One region of the Stenotrophomonas forensis genome, then DNA from elsewhere that is predicted to be linked to it. Evidence: riboswitches for the same ligand, from Rfam matches in the RefSeq annotation. Region 1 holds a riboswitch; the other holds the start of a gene.
The links. A riboswitch is a leader RNA that binds a small molecule or an ion and turns the genes downstream of it on or off. The one in region 1 is predicted to bind thiamine pyrophosphate.
Positions count from the first base shown of each region.

Region 1 (5,155 bases):
AGATGTTCGTGCTGCAGAAGAACCATCCCAACGGCTACGCGCCGGGCAAGCGGCCGTTCCAGACCATCATCCCGGCCTTCATCACCAAGGGCGGCAAGCCGTATGCCAGCTTCGGCGTCATGGGCGGCGCGATGCAGCCGCAGGGCCACGCGCAGATCGTGATGAACCTGGTGGACTTCGGCATGAACCTGCAGGAAGCCGGTGATGCGCCGCGCATCCAGCACGAGGGCTCGACCGAACCGACCGGGCAGGCCACGGCGATGACCGATGGCGGCGAAGTGAACCTGGAGACCGGATTCCCGTACGAGACGGTGCGTGCGCTGATGCGCAAGGGGCATCGCATCGTATTCGCCGACGGCCCGTATGGCGGGTACCAGGCGATCATGCGTGATCCGGACACCGGGGTTTACTACGGTGCGTCGGAGAGCCGCAAGGATGGGCAGGCGGCGGGGTACTGAGGTTTCCCGGCCAACGGGCGCAGCCCCCTCTGCGGTGATGGCAGTGATACGGGGCTTGGCCGGGCGGGTGGGCTGGTCGGGGGACGCCGTGAATCCGTCCCTGGAGGCTTGGCCGCGGCATCCATGCCGCGGACACCCCCGCCCAGCCCACCCGCCCGGCCCCTGACAGTTTCCGTGGCCATCACCGCAGGAAGAGAGAGAAGAAGAGCAAGAGCAAAGGCAACGGCGACAGCCGCGCGCTGTGAGTTGGGGTCGGATCCGTTTTCCACAGGAAAACGGATCCGACCCCTTCTTGTTTTCCGATACACCTCATCCACGCATGGCGTGGAAAACCCACCGTTACACGGAAACTGTCGGAGGTGGGGCGGTGTGGGCTGGCAGGACCGTTGGCGCCATGGATGGCGCCATCGAGCCCCCAGGGGTGAGGGCGCTTTGCTTGCGAAGCACTGCTTCGCAAGCGCCCGAACGCACAGCCGCCAGCGGCTGGGCCGGTCTGGGGGTTTACGGCGTGTCCTGCCAGCCCACACCGACCCGCCAAACCAGCAGCAATCCAGAGCCGCTGTTGAAGTTGCTGTTGCCGTTGCTTGAAAAAAGCGGTGCAGCCGCAGGCTGCAAAACACCCTCAATCCGAATCCTGCGCGCGTGCGGCCTCCGCCTGGGTCTCTTCCTGCGCTGCCATCTCGCGCGCTATCCACGCATCGATCATGTGCCGCTGGCGCTGTGCCTGCCGCCGCTCGCGCGTGTACTCCTGGTCCAGCACCCGGTACAGCGACACCATCACAAGCACCATCAGTAGCGCAAATGGCAATGCCGCGATCGTGATCATGCCCTGCAGCGCATCCAGGCCGCCCGCCAGCAGCAGTGCCGCTGCGATCAATGCCACCGCGATGCCCCAGGCCAGCTTGCGCTTCAACGGCGGATCGCCCGCTTCATCGGTGGACATGCTGGCCAGCACCAGCACCGCCGAATCGGCCGATGTCACGAAGAAGATCATCAGCAGCACCAGCGCGATGCAGGAAAGCAGCAAGGGCAGCGGCATGCTGTCAAACAGGGTGAACAGCACCGTTTCATAGCCGTTGCCCAGTGCCTGCACCAGATCGGCATGGCCGAAGATCTGCGCCCACAGCGCGGTGCCGCCAAACACCGCGAACCAGAAGAAGCCCAGCACGGTCGGTGCCAGAACCACGCCGATGACGAACTCGCGGACACTGCGTCCGCGCGAGATGCGCGCGATGAACGAGCCGACGAACGGAGCCCAGGAAATCCACCACGCCCAGTAGAAGATGGTCCAGTCCGCCACCCAGGTGCTGCCCGAGAACGGCGACATGCGCAGACTCATCGTCACCAGCTGGTTGAGGTACGAGCCCAGGGTGGTGGTGAACGTATCGAAGATGAATCCGGTCGGGCCCAGCACCAGTACGGTGGCGGCCAGCAGCGCGGCCAGCGCAAGGTTGAAGTTGGACAGCCACTTCACTCCGCGCTCCACGCCACTGGCGGTGGACGCCATGTACAGCACGAACGCGATGGCGATGATGGTCAGCTGCAGGGGCACGCCCGCGTGCAGGCCGAACACGCGCTCCATGCCGGCAGCGATCTGGATGGTGCCGAAGCCCAGCGTGGTGGCCACGCCAATCGCAGTGGCAACGACCGCTGCAATGTTGACTACGCGCCCGATCCAGCCGCGATGGTGGCGGCCGATGATCGGCTGCAGCATGTCGCTGACCAGGCCACGGCCGTTGCGGTTGAACTGGAACCAGGCCATCGCCAGGCCGATCAGCGAGTAAATTGCCCAGGGGTGCAGGCCCCAATGGAAGAACGCATAGCGCATCGAAGCCCGCGCCGCGTCCATGCTCTGCGGGGCCAGGCCTTCCGGTGGCTTGGTGAAGTGGGAAATCGGCTCGGCGGCGCCCCAGAACACCAGGCCGATGCCCATGCCTGCGGCGAACAGCATCGACATCCAGCTGGCGCGCGAGAACTCCGGTTCGGCATCTTCACCGCCGATGCGCAGGTTGCCGAAACGACCGAAGGCCAGGTACATCAGGAAGGTCAGCGCCAGGAACACGACCAGAAGATAGAGCCAACCGACACTGCGGATGACATCGGCGAGTACCGACTGGACGACGGTATTGAACGGGCCGGGCGCGAAGCCAGCCAGCAGCACCAGGACGAGCACCAGTGCGATGGAAATGCGAAACACCATGAAGGAGCTTCTCCGATCAAGGGATTGAGGGGAGCGAGCAGAGCTTGCAGCGAGGGGCCGGCGGCGTGCAGCGCGAGCCGGGCAGGGGCCGCGTCGGCGGCGAAGGAAGCATCGGTCGCTGGAATGCGACGGACGTGCACGTTACTGAACGCGATGTCACGGCTCTGTTAGTACAGAAACAACGAATCCACGCGATGCGCGGCTGCAACGGTCATGAGCTGCAGTGCTTTCTATGCTCTAATGCGCAGCAAGAAGCGGGGGTACCGCGGCCAAACGGCCACGGTTGAGACAGTCCCTTGGAACCTGATCCGGCTCATACCGGCGTAGGGAAGCTTTGCAATGTTGCCATGCCCGGACTCCGCCCAGGGACCGTCCGCGCGTGGCGGCAGTGCGCCGCCGCTTCGTCCCTGACCTTCCTGGACGATGCCCGATGAACGCACAGCTCTCTGCCCTGCAGCAACAGGCCCAGCAACTCTCCGAATCCGTGACCCGGCCCATTCCCGGCTCGCGCAAGATCCACGTGCCCGGCTCGCGCCCGGACCTGCAGGTGCCGATGCGCGAGATCGCGCTGACCCGCACGCCGACGCTGTTCGGTGGCGAAGAGAATGCACCGGTCACGGTCTACGACACGTCGGGCCCGTATACCGATCCGGAAGTGCGCATCGATCTGTCCGCTGGCTTGCCAGCGCTGCGTCGCGGCTGGGTGGAAGAGCGTGGCGACACCGAGCAGCTCGAAGGCCTGAGTTCTTCCTTCGGTCGCGATCGCGAGCATGACCCGAAGCTCGATGCGGTGCGCTTCCCCGCACGCACCCTGCCGCGCCGTGCACGTGCCGGCGCCAACGTCACCCAGATGCATTACGCACGCCGCGGCATCATCACGCCGGAAATGGAATTCGTCGCCATCCGCGAGAACCAGCGGCTGGATGCGATCCGCGATGCAGGCCTGCTGCAGCAACACCCCGGCGAGGCGTTCGGTGCGTCGATCCAGAAGATCATCACGCCGGAATTCGTGCGCGACGAGATCGCCCGCGGCCGTGCGGTGCTGCCCAACAACATCAACCATCCGGAAAGCGAGCCGATGATCATCGGCCGCAACTTCCTTACCAAGATCAATGCCAACATCGGCAACAGCGCGGTGTCCTCCGGCATCGCCGAGGAGGTGGAGAAGCTGGTGTGGGCGATCCGCTGGGGCGGCGACACGGTGATGGACCTGTCCACCGGCAAGCACATCCACGAAACCCGCGAATGGATCATCCGCAACTCGCCGGTGGCGATCGGTACCGTGCCGATCTACCAGGCGCTTGAAAAGGTCGACGGCCGCGCCGAGGCGCTGACCTGGGAGATCTTCCGCGACACGCTGATCGAGCAGGCCGAACAGGGCGTGGACTACTTCACCATCCATGCCGGCGTGCTGCTGCGCTATGTGCCGCTCACCGCCAAGCGGGTGACCGGCATCGTCAGCCGTGGCGGTTCGATCATGGCCAAGTGGTGCCTGGCACATCACAGGGAGAACTTCCTCTACACGCATTTCGAAGAAATCTGCGAGATCATGAAGGCCTACGACGTGACCTTCTCGCTGGGCGACGGCCTGCGCCCGGGCTGCATCGCCGATGCCAACGACGCGGCGCAGTTCGGCGAACTGGAAACGCTGGGCGAGCTGACGAAGATTGCCTGGAAGCACGACGTGCAGACCATGATCGAAGGCCCCGGCCACGTGCCGATGCAGCTGATCAAGGAGAACATGGACAAGCAGCTGCGCGAGTGCGGCGAAGCGCCGTTCTACACGCTGGGCCCGCTGACCACCGACATCGCACCCGGCTACGACCACATCACCAGTGCGATCGGCGCGGCGATGATCGGCTGGTTCGGTACCGCCATGCTCTGCTACGTGACGCCGAAGGAGCACCTGGGCCTGCCCAACCGCCAGGACGTGCGCGACGGCATCATGGCCTACCGCATCGCCGCGCATGCGGCCGACCTCGCCAAGGGCCACCCGGGTGCGCAGGTGCGCGACAACGCGCTGAGCAAGGCGCGCTTCGAATTCCGCTGGGAGGACCAGTTCCACCTTGGCCTGGATCCGGAGAAGGCCAAGGAGTTCCATGATGAGACCCTGCCGAAGGACGCGCACAAGCTGGCCCACTTCTGTTCGATGTGCGGTCCGCACTTCTGCTCGATGAAGATCACCCAGGACGTGCGCGACTACGCCGAGGCCGGCATGAAGGAGAAGTCGGAGCAATTCCGCGCCGCCGGTGCCGAGGTGTACCACCAGGGGTGATGCGCGAAGGGGCGTGCCGGCCAGCAGCCGGCACGACCGCTCATCACGCCGCGTCCGGCTATCCTCCGCCCATCGCCCCGGGGAAAGGACGCCATGCCTGTTGCCATGACCACCCGCTGGCTGGCCATTGCCCGCCGCCATCCCTCGGCCTGGCTGCTGGGTGCACAACTGCTGGCGGTGCTGCTGTATCCCGCGCTGGATGACACCGCCGCCGGCCGCGCG
Region 1 is NZ_CP082270.1:3,984,456-3,989,610, reverse strand. Features, by position in the region: gene ggt (gamma-glutamyltransferase) at 1-458, shown strand, start outside; gene K5L94_RS18335 (BCCT family transporter) at 1,081-2,658, opposite strand; TPP riboswitch at 2,905-3,006, shown strand; gene thiC (phosphomethylpyrimidine synthase ThiC) at 3,089-4,933, shown strand; gene K5L94_RS18325 (ion channel) at 5,027-5,155, shown strand, end outside.

Region 2 (5,155 bases), 1.0 Mb from region 1:
GGCGGGCCTGTCGCGGTGCGCCGGGGAACAGGTAGTAGTCACCACCGCTGCTGCCGGTATCGCGCCAGTAGAAGCGGTTGAACACGTTGTCCACCGACAGGTTCCAGGTCACCGCACGCTCGTGCAGGCGGTGCTGGAAACGCAGGCCGGCATCGAACACCGAGTAGTCCGGTGCACGCACGCCGCCATCGGCACGGGCGACTTTGGCACCGGCATAACGCCAGCCCCCGGTCACCTCCAGGCCCTGCACGAAGGGCAACGCGTAGGCCAGGTGCACGCTGGCGCGCACCTTCGGCACGTTCACCAGCTGATGGCCTTCATAGGCCGGCGTGCCGGTGTCGCGCGCGCGCGCCTGCAGCACGCTGGCGCTGGCCACGATCTGCAGTGCATCGGTCAGCTGGCCGTTGGCGGTCAGCTCCAGGCCGGTGTGGGTCTGTGTGCCCTGTTGGACGAAGGTATAGCCAGCGTCGCTGTTGTCGGGCTGGGCGTACTGGTACGGCTGCGAAATGCGGAACACCGCTGCGCCCAGGGTCAACGCCTCGACCGGCACGTACTTCACGCCCACTTCCAGCTGCCGCGACTGCACCGAGGGCAGGAAGGTATCGGCGTTGCTGGTCCAGAACGGCGCTTCCTGGCCAAGCGAAATGCCGCGCACGTAGCTGGCGTAGGCATTGAGCTGGTCGGTCGCCTTCCACACCAGCGCGGTCTGCGGCAGGAAGCGCGACAGGCGGCTGTGGCGCTGTGGGGTGCCGCGCTTGTCGTACGCGCGTTCATCCAGCCGCACGAAGCGGCCACCGGCCAGCCACTGCCAGTCGTCACCGAAGCTCATCCGGTCCAGCGCGAAGAATGCGGTCTGGCGGCTGTCCAGGCGCCGTGCGGACGGGCCGGGCATCTTCGGCGACGGCTCGAACACCGGCACCTGCGCGTCGTGGATGTTGCTGGTGCCGACGTACTCGTTGACGCTGGGGCGCTTGTCCACGGTGCGGCGGAAATAGTCGGCACCGACGGTCAGCTGGTGGCCGACCGTGCCGGTCTCGAAGCGGCCGCGCAGCTCGGCACGCGCCTGCTGGTTGCGCCGGGTGTCGTCGGGGCTGCGGTAGTCGTAGACGTCGTAGTCGCCATTGGGGGCGAAGTAGTTGCCCGGCACGCTGCCATCGGCGCATTGCGCGGCGTAATAGCAGCCGTAGGCGAAGGCGACGTTGTCATCGATCACCGAGCGGCTGTGGCCGACCGAGACGCGCGACTGCCACGCGTCGTTGAAGTCGTAGGTGTGCAGGGCGGTGATGTTGGTGCTGGCGATATCCACCGGGCGCTGCCACGGCTGGTAGCCGAGCAGGTGCTCGCGATCGACACCGCGCGGCAGGTCACGCGCGCCCAGCAGCTGGTAGCCGGACACCGAGCGCTGCGAGCTGGTCTGGTAGTTGGCATCCACTTCCAGCTTGCCGCGTTCGCCGATCAGCCAGTCGGCGGCCAGCGAGTAGAAGTTGCGGCGGCCATCGGCGTGCTCGACGTAGGAATTGCTGGAATCCCATGCGGCATTCAGGCGCAGGCCGAAACGCGGGGTGATCCAGTGGCCGACATCGACGGCGACGTAGCGCGAGCCTTCCGAATCGGTGCCGAGCGTGGCGGTGCGCACTTCGGCCGGACGCTTGCCGATGTAATTGATGATGCCGCCCGGCGCCATCACACCGGCGGCCAGGCCGGCTTCACCCTTGAGGATCTCCACCGCCTGCACGTTCTCCAGCGCCAGGCGCTGTTCGCCAGCGATGGACAGGCCGTTGAAGCGATAGCCGGTGGCGGCATCGAGCGCGAATCCGCGGATGGCGATGTTCTGGTAATAGCCCACGGGTGCATACGCATCACCCAGCGAGGCATCGTTGCTGGCCAGCTCGGACAGCGAACGCACCTGGCGGCGGTCGAGATAGTCGCGCTCGAGCACGTTCACCGAAGCCGGCGTGTCCTTCCACGAACCGCCACCGAAGGCATTCACGCGTGAGGTATCCGCCTTCGGCTTGCCGGCCTGCACGCGCACCGCCGCCAGTTCGGTGGGCGAACGTTCGGCGCCGGTGGCAGCCACATCGGGAGCAGCGTCGGCCTCGCTGGCATGCAGCGGCAGCGCGGCGCAGAGGGCGAGGGAGAGCAGGGTGGGGCGCAGGCAGCGGTTCATTCGGTTCGTCTTCGGACAACAAGGGAGACGAAGCGACGGCGCGCAGGTGCACGGCCCATGACGGGGGTGTGGCTGCGGCTCAAAGCTCCCTACGCCGGTGCAAACCGGATCAGGTTCCAAGGGACTCTCTCAGCCTGGCAGATCCAGGCACCCCCGCTTCAGGTGACCATTTCACTACAAATGGTACGGATTTGCGAGCCGGTGGCGTTCATGCCGCGGCGTGCAGGGCCTGCAGCAGTGCCTGACCGGGGGGGCTGTGGAACCATGCCGGATGCCCCAGCATGAAGGGCTGCCAGGCTACGTCGGCATTCGCGGTCGAGCCGGTGACACCTTCGAAGTACTCCACTTCGGACAGTGCGAAGTCGAAATGGACCATCGGCAGCAGGTCGGCCAGCAGGTGCACGCGCGTGGCCGACAGCGGCAGCACCTGGCGATAGCCGTCGAGCAGGGCCAGCGCGATGTCGATGCGTACCGCCTCGATACCGCGCTCCAGCTGCAGCCACGCCACCGCGTTGCGCTCGATCGCGGTGGCGAGGTCGAACAGTGCGCTGGTGGGCGAGGCCAGGCCGAAATCCAGCACGGTGCTGACCTGGCCGTCGCGCCACAGCAGGTTGGAGACGTGCCAGTCGTTGTGCGCCCATAGCCGGGGTTCGTCGCGCAGGCGCTCGGCCAGGCCGCTGTGCCACGGCAGTACGTCGCGGCGGAGCTGCGTTTCCCACGGGATGCGTGCGAGGTAGCGGGCCAGGCCGGGGCGTGTGGCCAGGTCAGACTTGATTGCTGCAATCGGATCGTCGGCACGGATCAGATCGTCGCGCGCGACCAGCACATGGGTGCTGCGCTGCGGCGCGTGGTAGCTGTCCGAAGCCTGGTGCAGTCGCGCCAGCATGCGGCCGGCTTCGCGGGCCTGCGCGACATCGGTCAGCAGCGACCACGACACTGCATCGCGGTACAGATCGTCGCCTACGCCAACGGCGTGCAGTTCAAAGGTCCACTCGCCCTGTTCGACGGCGGTATGGCCATCGGCGGCCGCCAGCACCTGGACCACGGGCAGGCCTGCCGCCGCGAGATGCGCGATGAAGCGGTGCTCTTCTTCCAGGCAGGCCGCGCTGCGCACGCTGTGGTGATGGCGCTTGATGAACACCGCACCCTGCGCGCCGTCGACAATGGCGGCGGCCGACAGTGGCCGCGGGCTGTGCCAGCGCGCCTGGCTTTGCCCGTCAAGCTGCGGGTAGTGCTCGCGCAGCCAGCCGATGTCCCGCGTGCTGATCGGTGGCCAGTCGGCGGCGACCTCGTCGTTGTTGAGGCCCTGCACGCGGTGGGAGGAAGAAGTCATGCCGCAGCCCGAAAGGGGAAAGTCACATCCAAGGCTGCGCATTCAACGCCATGCCCGCGGCCAACGCAAACGGGCGGGTCATCGACCCGCCCGTCCCTGCGCCCGCTCGCGGTGAGCCGTGCCGCCGCTTACCAGCCGCGATGACGGCCGCGGTCGTTGTAGTAGCGGTTGTCGTAATAGCGATCGCGCTGCCATCGGCGGTCGTCACCGCGGTCGTAGTAGCCGCTGCGGTAGTAGCCACGATCGTAGCGGCGGTCGTAGCGGTTGTCGTAGTAGCGGTTGTCGTAATAGCGACGGTCGCGGCGGTCGGAGGTGGTCAGGTTGCCGATCGCGCCGCCGGCCACGGCACCGCCGACGGTCGCGGCGGGGTCGCCGTTGGAGAGCAGGTTGCCGGCCACGCCACCGACCACGGCGCCAACCAGGGTGCGCTTGTCCTTCCTCGACATCGCGCTGGCATCGCTGACCACGGCGACACCGGCCACCAGTGCCAGAGCCATCGCCAGACCACGGAAGCTGAGTGTGGAAGTACTGAGCATGTTCGTTCTCCTGTGAGGTGCATGCCACGCTGGGCAGGGAGGGCGCGGGGCGCCCCGGCTGCCGTGATGTCCACGCTGGCGTTCCAACATTGCCGGAACATTGCCTGGCCCACCGTGCGGCTTGCGCATTCATCTAGCGGCAGGCGGCATGAAGCAAGGCTGAAAGCGGGCCTGGCCGCTCAGCTGGCAGATAGGGAACGGGCGGTGCGCCCCGGCCGTCCCGGGGGCCCCTGTGTTGTGCGGGCTGCGTCTCAGATCTTGCCGTCGCGCAGGTAATCGAACAGTTCGGCGTCGCCCTTCAGGCCCAGCTTGAGCATGGCGTCACCCTTCTGGCGGCTGATGGTGCTGACACTTTTGTGCAGTTGCAGCGAGATTTCCTTCACGGTCATGCCGGTGCCGAGCAGCCGCAGTACCTCCACCTCACGGGGCGACAGCGGCTTGCCGTCGCCCTCGCGCATGCGCCAGCCGCCCGCGGCCTCGACCCGCTCGCGCAGGCTGCGGCTGATGTAGGCCTGGCCGCGGTAGACCGCCTGGATGGCCTGCGGCAGTTCGTCCATCGACGAGCTCTTGTCGACCAGGCCCAGCACGCCGCTGTCGAGCACCATGCGCAGGATCGCCAGGTTGTTGGAGACGCTGAGCATCAGCACCGGCAGCTCGGGATGACGGCGGCGGATCATGCCGATCATGGCGAAGCCATCGGCCTGGGGGCTGCCGGGCATGGAGTAGTCGGTGACCAGCAGGTCGCAGGGTTGGTCGCCCAGCAGGGCCATCAGCGCCTGTGCACTGTCGGCTTCGCCGACCACGCGGCCCACCCCGCTCGATTCGATGACGGCGCGGGTGCCGATACGGACCACCGGGTGGTCGTCTGCGATGATGATGCGCAAGCTCATGCTCTAGTATGACCACCGGGCAGGCCGGGCCGCGACCATCGCGATCCCTGGCAGCATTCTAGGAGATCGACGCCGATGCGTAGCTGGGCTGTTCGCGGGCTGGTCCTGCTGCTGGCCGTACTGGTGCTGCCAGCGGCCTTGGCACAGGGCGTTCCAGGGCTGCTGCCGCTCAGCTCCCTGCAGCGTGAGTACCTCGCCGCCCATCCGAGCATCGTCGTGGGCCAGTATG
Region 2 is NZ_CP082270.1:163,883-169,037, forward strand. Features, by position in the region: gene K5L94_RS00775 (TonB-dependent receptor) at 1-2,167, opposite strand, end outside; TPP riboswitch at 2,237-2,332, opposite strand; gene K5L94_RS00780 (phosphotransferase enzyme family protein) at 2,376-3,500, opposite strand; gene K5L94_RS00785 (glycine zipper 2TM domain-containing protein) at 3,629-4,036, opposite strand; gene K5L94_RS00790 (response regulator) at 4,288-4,926, opposite strand; gene K5L94_RS00795 (ATP-binding protein) at 5,002-5,155, shown strand, end outside.
Region 2: it holds a riboswitch for thiamine pyrophosphate, as region 1 does, so the genes downstream of both, K5L94_RS00775 (TonB-dependent receptor) here and thiC (phosphomethylpyrimidine synthase ThiC) in region 1, are expected to answer to the same signal.